Linked DNA regions of Methyloferula stellata AR4. The protein of the gene in region 2 interacts with the protein of the main gene of each other region in a pairwise test. Links are inferred from orthologs where the notes say so. Each region holds a gene or a part of one and is shown on either strand. Other genes may lie near its edges. The genes, in order: dnaE and dnaQ.

The links.
Region 1: the proteins of dnaQ (region 2) and dnaE interact in binary tests that used the Escherichia coli proteins (3 or more experiments, as listed by UniProt). The link is inferred for Methyloferula stellata AR4 from one-to-one orthologs.

The regions. Positions count from the first base shown.
Region 1 is NZ_ARWA01000001.1:2,660,938-2,667,963, reverse strand. Bases 1,019-5,033 are described here. They hold dnaE (DNA polymerase III subunit alpha), read right to left. Parts: upstream 4,675-5,033; coding sequence 1,219-4,674; downstream 1,019-1,218. Other genes in these bases: lpdA (dihydrolipoyl dehydrogenase), read right to left, coding at 1,019-1,054. Outside these bases: more of lpdA, read right to left, coding at 1-1,018; A3OQ_RS0113120 (hypothetical protein), read left to right, coding at 5,071-5,289; A3OQ_RS0113115 (hypothetical protein), read left to right, coding at 5,391-5,663; A3OQ_RS0113105 (hypothetical protein), read right to left, coding at 5,865-6,176; A3OQ_RS0113100 (FkbM family methyltransferase), read right to left, coding at 6,222-7,026. UniProt on the Escherichia coli protein: DNA polymerase III is a complex, multichain enzyme responsible for most of the replicative synthesis in bacteria. This DNA polymerase also exhibits 3' to 5' exonuclease activity. The alpha chain is the DNA polymerase catalytic subunit.
Region 2 is NZ_ARWA01000001.1:697,046-703,048, forward strand. Bases 1,527-4,518 are described here. They hold dnaQ (DNA polymerase III subunit epsilon), read right to left. Parts: upstream 3,381-4,518; coding sequence 2,673-3,380; downstream 1,527-2,672. Other genes in these bases: A3OQ_RS21240 (FxsA family protein), read left to right, coding at 1,545-2,039; secB (protein-export chaperone SecB), read left to right, coding at 2,151-2,642; coaE (dephospho-CoA kinase), read right to left, coding at 3,465-4,055; A3OQ_RS0103505 (shikimate dehydrogenase), read right to left, coding at 4,052-4,518. In the rest of the region: mltA (murein transglycosylase A), read right to left, coding at 1-594; A3OQ_RS0103475 (Tim44/TimA family putative adaptor protein), read right to left, coding at 613-1,320; more of A3OQ_RS0103505, read right to left, coding at 4,519-4,900; A3OQ_RS0103510 (Maf family protein), read right to left, coding at 4,897-5,523; A3OQ_RS0103515 (pyruvate, water dikinase regulatory protein), read right to left, coding at 5,527-6,003. UniProt on the Escherichia coli protein: DNA polymerase III is a complex, multichain enzyme responsible for most of the replicative synthesis in bacteria. The epsilon subunit contain the editing function and is a proofreading 3'-5' exonuclease.

The DNA.
Region 1 (7,026 bases), 2.0 Mb from region 2 along the record:
AGCCCTTGATCGCCTCGACACAGATGACGCCTTCATGCTCGGCCTTATGCGCGAGCATCGGCGGCCCGGCGACATCGCCTATGGCATAGACGCCCTTCACATTCGTGCGGCCATAACCATCCGTTTTGATGATGCCGCGATCGATCGCGACGCCCAGAGCCTCAAGCCCCAGATTTTCGATATTGCCAACGACGCCAACAGCGGAAATCATGCGCTCGGCTTCGATCACTTGCGATGCGCCCTTCTCGTCGGTGACGGTCGCTACGATCGAATTGGCCTTCTTCTCGACCTTGGTGACTTTGGTCGAAGTCAGAATCTTGATGCCTTCCTTTTCGAAACGCTTACGGGCAAGGGCGGCGATCTCCGCATCCTCGACCGGCAGGATCTGCGGCAAAACCTCGACGACTGTCACCTGCGTGCCCATCGTCTTGTAGAATGACGCAAATTCGATCCCGATTGCACCGGAGCCCATGACGATGAGCGATTTCGGAAAGGCCTCAGGCACCATGGCTTCGAAATAGGTCCAGATCAGTTTGCCGTCAGGCTCCAGGCCCGGCAGGACACGCGGCCGCGCGCCGGTCGCAACAATAATATGAGCAGCCTTGTAGAGGTCCGGCGGCAGGACATTTTTCGGAACCGGGTTTTGCGGCTGCATCGGTGCTTTCTTCGAGGCGGTGACGGTCACTTCGCCCGGCTTTGAAATCGCCGCCTCGCCCCAGATCACATCGACTTTGTTCTTTTTCAGAAGAAAACCGACGCCGCCGTTCAATTGCGCCGAGACGGCGCGCGAGCGCTTCACGATGGCGCCCGGATCGAAGCCAAGCTTGCCCTCGATCACGAGACCGTAATCCTTGGCTTGGTTGGCATAATGGAAGATCTCGGCCGAGCGCAGCAGAGCTTTGGTCGGAATGCACCCCCAGTTGAGGCAAATGCCGCCAAGATGTTCGCGCTCGACGACTGCCGTCTTCAACCCCAACTGGGCCGCGCGCAGAGCCGCGACATAGCCGCCAGGGCCGCCACCGATCACGATAATATCGTAGGATTTATCCGCCATCCCGTTTCTCGATCCGTCAAATGTCAGAGTGACGATTTGAGATCAAACCGCGCGGCGGATTTTTCAAGTCTTTCTTTCGGCGCATGATTTGTCTGCTGGCTTTATCTAGCCGATCGGCGGATCGGAGTCATGCATGGCGCAACACCGGCGAAATCACATCATGTTTAGACGTGTTCCACGGCGACAATCCCCGGAATGGCCTTCAAGGCGCCGGCCATATCGGTCGAAACCTGATATTTGCCCGGCAATTTGACCTCGATTTCGTCGTCGCCGCGCATGAGGATGAGCGAGACTTCCCCGTCGCCCTGCCTTGTGAGACGCTGGGCGATCGAGGCCAGAGGCGCTTCGTCGCGCAGGAAGACCCGCAATCCCTTTTGAATGCGCCCCGCGGCTATGTCCAAAGGCTCGGCCGAAATGATGCGGGCGCGCACATCCTCGCCTTCGACATTGGCCTGCAAGCCAAGCAGCAAAGCCGCGCCCTTCACAAGCAGATCGCGATAGAGATTGAGGCCCTCCTGAAACAGGATCGCTTCATATTGGCCGGATTGATCCGACAATTGGACGATGCCCATTTTCGTGCCGGATTTCGTGCGCCTTTCCTGCTTGTCGAGCACGATCGCGGCGAGCCGCCCGGCCGAGGCGCCTTGTTTCACGCTGCGAGCGAAATCGGTCCAGCGCGTCACATTCAAGCGGTTGAGGATCCTCGCATAGGCATCGAGCGGATGACCCGACAAAAAGAAACCGACGGCATCGAACTCGCGGCGCAGGCGCTCGGCGAGCGTCCAGCCGGTCGACTTCGGCAAGGCCAGTTCATCGACGGTCTCGATGGCAAAGAGCGCATTTTGCCCGGCGCGGCGCTCTTCGTCGCGGCGCGACGCGCAGGCCATGAGGGTCTCGATCCCGGCAAAGACCCGCGCGCGGTCTTGCTCGAGCGCGTCGAAAGCGCCGGCCGAAGTCAGACATTCGAGCATCCGCTTATTGACGTCATGCGGGTTGATCCTGGCGGCGAAATCGGCGAGATCGCGAAAGCCTTGCGCGCCGCGCGCGGCGACCAGCGCCTGCGCCTGCCCTGCCCCGACGCCCTTGATCGCCGACAAGGCATAATGAATGGAAAGCTCGCCCGAGCGGTCCTCGACCTCGAAATCGACGCCAGAACGCGTCAGCGACGGCACTTCGACCTTGATGCCGAGGCGGCGCGCCTCGTTGCAGAATTCGGCGAGCTTATCGGTGTTCGACTTATCGAGCGTCATCGACGCGGCCAAGAACTCGACCGGATGATTGGCCTTGAACCAGGCCGTCTGATAGGCGATCAGCGCATAGGCCGCCGCATGGCTCTTGTTGAAGCCGTAATCGGCGAATTTGGCGAGAAGATCGAAAATCTCGTCGGCCTGCTTCTTGACGAGGCCGCGCTCCACCGCGCCGGAGACGAAGCGGTCGCGCTGCGCGTCCATCTCGGACTTGATCTTCTTGCCCATGGCGCGGCGCAATAGATCGGCTTCGCCAAGCGAATAGCCGGACAGAACCTGCGCGATCTGCATCACCTGTTCCTGATAGATGATGACACCGCAGGTCTCTTTCAGGATGGATTCGATTTTGGGATGAATGTAATCGGCGTCTTCCTCGCCGCGCTTCACCGCGCAATAGGTCGGAATATTGGCCATCGGGCCCGGCCGGTAGAGGGCAACAAGCGCGATAATATCTTCGAATCTATCGGCATGCATTTCGACAAGCGCCTTGCGCATGCCGGCACTTTCCAATTGGAACACGCCGACCGTCTCGCCGCGCCCGAGCATTTCGAAGGTCCTGCGATCGTCGAGCGGAATTTTGGCGAGATCGATCTCGATCCCGCGTTTTGCCAAAAGCTTGACGCAGGTCGCAAGCGTGGTGAGCGTCTTCAGCCCAAGAAAATCGAACTTGACGAGGCCCGCGGGCTCGACCCATTTCATGTTGAACTGCGTTGCCGGCATATCGGATTTCGGATCGCGATAGAGCGGCACGAGTTCTTCGAGCGGCCGGTCGCCGATGACGATGCCCGCCGCGTGGGTCGAGGCATTGGAATAAAGCCCTTCGAGCGTTTCGGCGATCTTCAGCATTTGCGCGACGCGCGGTTCCGCCTCGGCCGCCTCGCGCAGGCGCGGCTCGCTTTCGATGGCCTGTTTCAGATGCACCGGCGCCGCCGGGTTCTGCGGTACGAGCTTCGCCAGCTTATCGACCTGGCCGAGCGGCATTTCGAGCACGCGCCCGACATTGCGCATCACGCCGCGCGCCAGAAACGAACCGAAGGTGATGATCTGCGCGACCTTATCGGCACCGTAGCGATCGCGCACATAGCGGATCACTTCGTCGCGCCGGTCCTGGCAGAAGTCGATGTCGAAATCCGGCATGGATACGCGTTCAGGATTAAGGAAGCGCTCGAACAAGAGCCCGAAGCGGATCGGATCGAGATCGGTGATCGTCAGGGCATAGGCGACGAGCGAGCCCGCGCCCGAGCCGCGCCCCGGCCCGACCGGAATGCCCTGCTGCTTCGCATATTGGATGAAGTCCGCGACGATCAGAAAATAGCCCGGGAATTTCATCTTCACGATGACGTCGAGCTCGAAATTCAAGCGCGCCCAATAATCCTCTTCGGAAATCCCCGGCGCGCGGCCGAGCCTCGAAAGACGCAGCCGCAGGCCTTCTTCGGCCTGCCGGCGCAGCAGACCCGCCTCTTCTTCTTCCTGGGCGGCGGGATTTTCCATCGACGTGCCGAAGCGCGGCAGGATCGGTTTGCGCGTCAAAGGCCGGTAGGCACAGCGCAGCGCGATCTCGACCGAGTGGCGCGTCGCCTCCGGCAGATCGGCGAAAAGCTTGCCCATTTCGGCGCGTGTCTTGAACCTATGCTCGGGCGAAAGCTGCCGGCGCGTCGTATCGGCGAGCACGGTGCCTTCGGCGATGCACATCAAGGCGTCATGGGCTTCATAATCGGAGGTTGCGGCAAAGAATGGCTCGTTGGTGGCGACGAGCGGCAGGCCATGGCTATAGGCCAGATCGAGGAGCTGGGGCTCGATCTCGCGCTCGCTCATCAAGCCATGACGCTGCAGCTCGATATAGAGCCGCGACGGGAAGGCCCGTTCGAGCCAGGCAAGGCGCTGGCCCGCGATCTCCGGCCGCCCGGAAGCCAATGCCCGGTCGAGCGCACCGCCCGGGCCGGCCGAAAGCGCGATCAGCCCACGGGTTCGTCCTTCAAGGCGTGCGCAAGAGACATGCGGCGTGTCGCCCGGCGCCGGATCGAGCCAGGCGCAGGAGGCCAAATGCATGAGATTTAAATAGCCGGCCTCGTCCTGCGCCAGAAGCACGAGCGCGGCGCGCCCGGCGCCCGTCTCTTCGCCGCGCGGCGCGAGCTGCGCGCCGTCGCCAAAATCGACGGCGAGCTGTAGCCCGATGATCGGCTGCACGCCCTCCTTGGCGAGCTTTTCGGAAAACTCCAAAGCGCCGAAGAGATTATTCGTGTCGCTGATCGCCAGCGCGGGCATGGCATCCGCCACCGCGAGCTTCGCCAATTTGGCGATCGAGAGCGCGCCCTCGCGCAGCGAGAAGGACGAATGGACATGCAGATGCACGAAGCCGACGGCATCGAGCAAAGCCGGCTCTACGATCTGCCGCGCATCCGGCTGCGGCACGGCTTCCGCGGGATCAGGAAGAACAAGGGTCACGAGGCCACTCCACCGAAGCGCCGGACAGTAGCTTCAGGCCGCGCCCCAAAGAAGCACCGGCCCAAAGTTCTCAACAAGATGCGGCCTCTCAGGCGACGGCCGCGATCAGCGCCAGAAGCGCCGCGAGAGACATGAGCTCGGCGAAATCCTCAAACATACGCAACATAGGAACACTCCCTGACCGATGTTGCGTTTATGTTCTATTTTTGTTCTTTTGTCAACACTACCAGGCGCTGGGTAGTGCATCAGTTTGAAATCTGTCCCTTTAATCGCCCGCTCGCCTATTCCTCCGCTATGCTTACGGGAAAGCATGGAGGTGCGACCATGGACCTAGATGCCACAATCATGGACACGCTTGGGTCTACCGACCAAGCGCTGACGTTTGAGGAGGTCGTCAAAGGCGTCGCGCAGAGGTTAGAGCCGCAGATCAGAGAAAAACTCAACGAGTTGGCAGGCAAAGATCATATCAAGCGCCACCAGGGCGGCAAAGATCAGCCTTGGCGCTACCAGGCCAATCCGATCACGCGCCGGAATTTGAATTAAGCCTGAGAACATCGTCGGTTGTTGTCGCAGTTTCTAAACTGAGACAGTACCCTGTTTTTCAAAGATCGCGCCCACGACCCACGATACGCGAGGATATTAAATTGGCGACATTCAAGAAAATCAGCAAAGCCGACATGAGCACCTATAAAGTGACGCTCGTTCCGATGCTGCGGGACGACAAAACAATCGCCGGCCGCGTCACCGCCATCGTGATCGGGGATTGCGGTTCCCTGGACGTCAGATCGACCGTGCCCGACGACCCCTCGATTTCGGAGGCCTTCGAACAAGCCTCCGGATTTGCCGGAGCAGACGGCATCATCGGTGTCTATGACCCGGAAGAGCTATGGGCGCCTGAATGGCCGCCGCTCGTGTAATCGAGCGCCCAGGGATCATAGCAACAGACCGATCTTCGATGGTGTCATGGCAGACCAAGCCCCAGGGTCATATTTTATAAGCCGCGGCTTTAGGCGCATCTTTCTTCGCATCGATCAAAGCCTCAATATCTTGCATGCTCCAAAGCCGATCAGAGATGCCAGCGTCGGCGGGACGCTTTGGCATTTGGGTCCTCTAGGCATCTACTGTTCTACCTGATTTTTCTCGCGCTCAACGCGCGCCGTAACGACCCTTTTTATACAATCCTGAATGTGCTCAGAGTCTGTTTGGGTTGGGCTTTTTGGATGCTCCTCAAGACAAGCTATCATCGCTAGATAATCTGAATAGCGCATCATCGCACTGTCCGGAGAATCAGGCCCGTTTGCGGCAATAGACGTTGTAAGCAGAACAATCGCGGCCAGCACCGCACCCTCCATGCTTTCCGCTAAGCATACCGGAAAGACATAGGGTTCGGCGAGCGGGCGATTAGAGGGACAGATTTCAAACTGATGCACGACCTCCCACGAGGCCTATCCTCGGACTCTGTGGAGCCATTTTGCTTATGAAAAAATGTTCCACCATCTATTTTTATTCGCCGCCGCCGCCGCCGCCGCTTTCTGTAGCGCTTCCAACTCCCGCGCGAGATCCAATGCTTGTCTTTCAGCGGTCTCGGCCCGTTCCAGGAGCTTAAAGGCAGACGCCGTAATAAAATTATCGTAGACGTTTGGAGGCACGAGAAAGGCGTTACGAAGCTCTTCGTGTTCCTTAGCCACGAAAAATCTATTGAGCCCATCGGAATAAACGAAGCAGTAATTTGCTTTACAAAGCAGATCTTCCCATGGCTGGTAGAAATTCACCATCGGGTCCGGGCCATGGGCTTCGCCAATGATGATCCATGGCCGCCATCGTGTGAAATCGGCGCCTTCAAAAACGGCAAGCTCGCCGCCTTCCACATCGACTTTTAGAAAATGAATGTCTCGGTCTTTGACATAGGTGCTGCAGACATCACGCAGCGTTGTTGTCGTGAGAGACTGCGAGATCACCTCACGTCCGCTTTCCTTGTGAAGAGCGGCCATATCTGGATTGAGCGTTGCGAAAGCTTCGCTTTCAGTGATGAGAAAAAGCGGCGCCTCGCCAGCTTCTTTCCAACACGCGGTTTTCAGATTGATATCGCGCGGCCGCGAAGCCTGAAGCTGCTCGAATGGATAGTCGGTCGGCTCGATATTTATGCCCGACCAGCCGCGATCGTAAAATGCCTTGGTGACGGATTCCGCTTCAGGGAGATTGGCGCCGACATCGATATAGAACCCGTTTTCGATAGCCTTTAGTGCGCGCCGAAGCATTACATCCTCAAAATTTTGAGCG
Region 2 (6,003 bases):
GACCTCTGCCCCGTCGCGCAGTTTGACGCGTGCCGAGCCTTGCACATGAATGAAGAAGGCCTCGACCTTATCCTTCACCCAGACGAGCGGTTTCACCCGGCCTTCGAGTGCCCCCGCATCGATCGCGGCGCGATCTGGATAGGGCTCCAAAAATGGCGCCGCGGCACCTGCGAGGCTTTCGCTTTGCCGCAAATCGACGAGACTGTCGGGCCGGCCTAGGATCGGCGCGGCAAAATCGGGATGCGGTGCCAAGGACCCTTCGACGACCGGCTCGTAATAGGCGGTGACGAAACCGGCGCCCGAGGCCGTCTTCGGCCGGATGCGATGCGGCGCGAAAAATGTCTCGAAGAACTGCCGCGCCTCCCGCGCATTCGAAGCAGGCTCGGCGAGCGCCTTGAGGCAGACGGTCTTCAGGAAGGAAGGCGCCGGATCGGCGGCCGGGCGCAAAGCCGGCTCGTTTTCGACGATCGCCTTGCAGGAGACTAAAAAGGCGCGAAAGGCCGCGTGGCAATCCTCGCCGTCAAATCCGTCGAGCGCCGCGAAAGGCACTGCGTCTTGCGACATCTCGGGAGGCGTGAGGAAACCGCGAATCATCGTCAACCCCGATATGGGTCAGTGGCGGCTTTCCGTGGCGATCAGTTTCCAATTCGGATCGCGCGAGCTGGTATCGCGGGCAAAGGTCCAAAGATCATTGACATCGATGACCTTGTCCGCGGCGCCGTCGATGACCGCGCCGGTCTTGTCGCGCGTGACCGTGATCAGCTTGACCGCGAAAATCACACTGACCTGCGCCACGCTACCGTGCAATTGGACGTGATCGAAGGCCGCCTTGTCGATCGACACCAAAGTGGTTTCGACCTTGTCGCCGCGCTCTTCGCGATCTGAAATCGCCCCGGAAAAACTTGCGAAGACATCCTCGGCCAGAAGATTTTGCAAGGTGGCTTTATCGCCATTGGCAAAAGCATTGATGATCATCTCATAGGCGGCTTTCGCACCTTCGAGAAAGGCCTTGGGATCGAAATTCGGATCGGCACGGCCCAAAGCGTCGAGATCGGCCCAAAGCGGCGTGGCTGGCTCGGCAAAGCCAGCCCAGCGGCCAGGACCCCCACCCTTTTGCTCTTGCGCCCGCTTGTCGTCATTGGCCGCACCCGGCAGCCTGATGACATTTCCGTCGGTTTCGGTGGCCTCGCGCCGCGCATCGTCGCGCGGCCGGGCGAAAGGATCGACCGGCGGCTTTTCATGCCCCGTCCGCATGCCGAGAACGGAACTCAGCTTCCACACCACGAAAATGGCCAGAAGCGCGAAAATAATGGTCGTCATGTCAAATGGCTCGTGCATCGGATCCGGTGTGGCTTAGAAGAGGTCTTAAGCGATAGGCAGCGTGGTTGCCGGATGCCCCATCTCTTATCATATATATTGGCAATCTGGAGGCCAGTTCGCCAAACCGCCTCGAAACGCCTGTCCGGCACCATTTGGGAAGCAGGTCCCCACCTGTCCAGCGAAATCGCGAAGAGCACGCGGCGGCTTACGAAGAGTTCATAGAGATGCAGATCACGCACGGCCCGGTCGAACTTCCAAAACGCCTTCTGCTCGGGTTTGCACTCTGGTTTGCGGCCGAGCTTTGCGCTTTTGCGCTGGTTGTCGCCTATATCGGCCTGGCGGGCGCGCTTTTGCTCGGCCTCCTGACAAGCCTGATGGGATTTTCGCTGTTGCGGCGGCTCGGCCAGGACGCCGCTTCGAGCCTGAGACAGGTGTTGGGTACCCAAGGCGTTGTTCTCAAACCGGAATCTATGGTCGATGGCACGATTTCGGCCATCGCCGGCGTATTACTGATCCTGCCGGGTTTTCTGTCCGATCTGGTCGGGCTTGCGCTTTCGGCACCGATGATCCGGCTCTGGCTCGCCAATCGGATGCATTGGCAAGGCGCGTCTTTCACGGCGCAATCGCAGCCAAGACGCCGCGATGAGGTGATTGATCTCACCGATGGCGAGTGGCGGCGTCTCGACGATAGCGCGCCCAATCCGCGCGGCCAGAGCTAAAGCCGCGGCCGGGGCGTTTCAGCTTCACCTTGTTCCGCTCTTCTATCCATGCTACCGGCAGCCGCATTCCGTCCGGCACAGTCAAGCGGACTTCGAGGGAGATTTTTGAAAATGGCCGAAGCGAACGGCAATGACGCACAGCCGAACAATGGTGTGCCCGCCCTCAACGCGATGGTTCAATATATCAAGGACTTTTCCTTCGAGAACCCGAATGCGCCCCGGTCTTTAGGGCCGCAAAGTAAGGCTCCGAACATCTCCATCCAGGTCAATGTGAACGCCAAGCAGGTCGCCGAAGCCGATTTCGAGGTCGAAATCCTGCTCGAGGGCTCCGCCGGCGAGGGTGCCGACCTTCTGTTCAAATTCGAGCTCGATTATGCCGGCATCTTCCGGCTGCAGAATATCGCGGCCTCCGATCAGCATCCGGTCATCATGATCGAATGCCCGCGCCTGCTGTTTCCCTTCGCCCGGCAGATCGTCGCCGATGCGGTGCGCAACGGTGGTTTTCCGCCGCTTTATATCGATCCGATCGATTTCGCCTCGCTTTACCGGCAGAAAATGGCCGAAGTCGCGGCGACCGGCGCTCCGGCCACGGCGCCGAACTGAGCTTTGCTGCGCAACATAGGCCGCAGCAAATCAAGGATCGGATGGCGGCTCGGGCAGTTTGAACTGATGCCAGATCGCCTTGTCGCCCAAGGTTTTGATGAAGGCCCAATGGCGCAAGGTCGCCATCGCCTCAATGGCAAACGGCAGCGGCTCCGGCCGCGCCTTCATCAGGCCCTCGGCTGATCGATCAAAGCCCCGGTTGGGGCCGCCGAGCAGCAGATTGGCCTGCCGGCCACCGGTCAGTTCCGCATAGACTTCCGCCAAGATCTCGGCATCGAGCAGCGCGCCGTGTTTTGTGCGGCGGGAATTATCGATTCCATAGCGCTGGCAGAGTGCGTCGAGGTTGTTCGGCGAACCAGGGTGGCGCCGGCGCGCCATCGTCAAAGTATCGATGACACGGTCGGAACCGATCGGCGGAAGGCCGAGGAGCGCGAGTTCGGCATTGATGAAACGCATGTCAAATTCGGCATTATGGGCGACGAGCTGCCCATCTCCGACGAATTTCAAGAAATCCTCGGCAATCTGCGCGAAGACCTGCTTTCCCTTGAGAAATTCCGCCGAAATGCCGTGAACGCGAAAAGCCTCCTCGGGCATGTCGCGTTCGGGATCGATATAGACGTGGAAATGCTGGCCGGTCGGGATGGCGTTCAGGATCTCGATACAGCCGATCTCGACGACCCTATGGCCATTGGCGGGGTCGAGACCGGTCGTTTCCGTATCGAAGACGATCTCACGCATCAGCGCATAATCCCGAAAAGTTGCAGACTTTTCGGATCAGATTATGCGCCAGATAAAAATCCGTCATTTGAATTTGATCCAAGCTCATTTTGGTCCCGGAATCAGCTTTCGCAAGATGTCTCGCACATCCGCCTCCGCCGAGGCCAGGCCGAGGCTCGTATCGATGATGTAATTCGCCTTTTTGCGCTTGTCGGCATCGGGCATTTGACGCGCCAATATGGCTTCCAATCGCGCCTCTGTCATGCCGGGACGTTGGGCTAATCTTTCCTTTTGCACTGCTTCCGGCGCCGTCACCAGAAGTACGGCATCGACTGGCGTATCGGCGGCATTCTCAAGCAGAAGCGGAATGTCGAGCACCACCAGCGGTAGGCCGCGCTCTTTTGCACTGCACAAAAATTCTTCGCGGGCTTCGCGCACGAGCGGATGCACGATCGCCTCAAGTTGTTGCAGCGCAGCAGGATCGCCGAGAACCCGGGCGCCGAGGCGCAGCCGGTCGACGACGCCGGCCTCCGTCGTTCCGGGAAAAACTGCTTCAATCAAAGGCGTAGCTTTGCCTCGATAGAGCCCGTGGACGACCGCATCCGCGTCGAAAACCTCGATCCCTTCGGCCCGGAACAGATTCGCCGTGGTCGATTTGCCCATGCCGATCGAGCCGGTGAGGCCGAGGACGATCATTTTGGCGTGCTCGTCACATCGGCTTCAATCAAGGCGAGCAATTCCGGCGTGACCTCGGGTCTTTGCCCGAACCAATGTTCGAATCCGGGCACCGCCTGATGGAGCAGCATGGAAAGGCCACCGACCGTGCGCAGGCCGCGACGGTGCGCCTGCGCCAGCAGCGGCGTTTCGAGCGGCACATAGACAATGTCGTCTACCACCGCATAGCTGGGCAGAGCGGAGAGATCGATATCGAGGGGCGGCTGACCGGCCATGCCGAGCGATGTGGTATTCACGAGAAGATCGACGCCCGCGAGGCTTTCGCCTAGCTGCTGCCAGGGCCGCGCCGTCACACCGGACCCAAACAGACGGGCCAGCTCTTCGGCCCGTTCAAGCGTCCGGTTGAATATTAAAATATTTTTTATGTTGCGCAGCAAAAGCGCCTGGACGATTGCCCGGGCCGCTCCGCCCGCGCCGAGCACGACGGCTTTATCCCCGGTCTTTTCCCAACCTTGGACTTCGGCATCCAGACCACCGAGAAAGCCAATAATATCAGTATTATCGCCCCAAAGCTCTCCACCCTCTATCCATAGGGTATTCACAGCTTGGAGAGAGTCGGCGCGTTCAGTTCGGCGCGTCGCAAGCCGATAGGCCATTTCCTTATGCGGCAGAGTGACATTGCCACCGCGATAGCCCTTTTCGGCGAGATGACTCACGAAATTCTGGAAATCCGCCGGTGCGACTTCGGCCCGCCCATAGCTTCCTTCGATGCCTAGCTGTTGCAGCCAGTAGGTGTGGATCAAGGGCGAGCGCGAATGTTTGACCGGCCAGCCGATGACGCAAGCGCGGGGCGGATTTGTACTCATGCGAGAAGACTGCCCTCTTCGCGCAGGAATTGCAGCAAAGGAATGAGCGGCAGGCCCATGATCGTCGCGTGATCGCCTTCTATCTTCTCAAGCACATGGATGCCGAGACCTTCGACGGCGCCGGCGCCCACGCTGTTTAAAAGCTCCGCTCCGGCGGTTTCCACATAGGCCGCGATGAAGGATTGGCCCAATATCCGGCATGTGAGACGCGCGGTCGGGACCTCCTCCTTCAGGATCCTGCCAGCTCTCGCGACGCAGAAGGCCGAATGCAATTCATGCGTGCGGCCGGAGAGAAGCGCCAGATGCTCGGCTGCCTCGGCAAGGTCTTTCGGCTTGGCGAAAAGCCGCCCATCGAGATCAAGCACCTGATCCGCCCCGATGACGAGATGATCCGGTCTCAAGGCGCTCACCGCCAATGCCTTGGCCCGCGCCAGATGCGCTGCGACCTCGGCCGCGCCGGCTTTTTGCGCCAGAAGCGAAGCCTCGACGGCGCGCTCGTCGATCTTGGCGTCGGCCGCTTCAAACGGCAGACCGGCCGAGGTCAACAGCGCCTGCCGCGCCGCACTTTTGGACGCAAGAATCAAGGGCAAAGGGTTTTGCCAAAGAGCCTTAGAACCGGACATGCGTCAGGCCTGCGCGATAAATTTCATGGAATGGACACGATAGAGATCGATGACGGCCGCCGCCGTCTCCTCGATCGAGCGGCGTGTCACATCGATCGTCGGCCATCCCAGTTCGGCAAATAGCCGCCGCGATTGCGCGACCTCGTCGGCAACTGAAAGCCGGTCCACATAGAGCGAGTCATAATCGGCATTCAAGGCCAAAAGCCGGTTTTCGCGCATCTGCACGATCCGCTCGGGCGAGGCGAGAAGACCGACCACCAGAGGGTGTTTCAGTTTCCGCAGCCCCGGCGGCAGGGGGACATTGGGCACAAGAGGAATATTGGCGGTCTTGATGCCGCGATTGGCGAGATAGATGCTCGTCGGCGTCTTCGAGGTCCGGCTGACGCCGATCAAGAGCACGTCGGCTTCCTCATATTCATCGACCTGCTGACCATCGTCATGCAGCACGGTGTAATTCAGAGCGTCGATCCGGCGGAAATA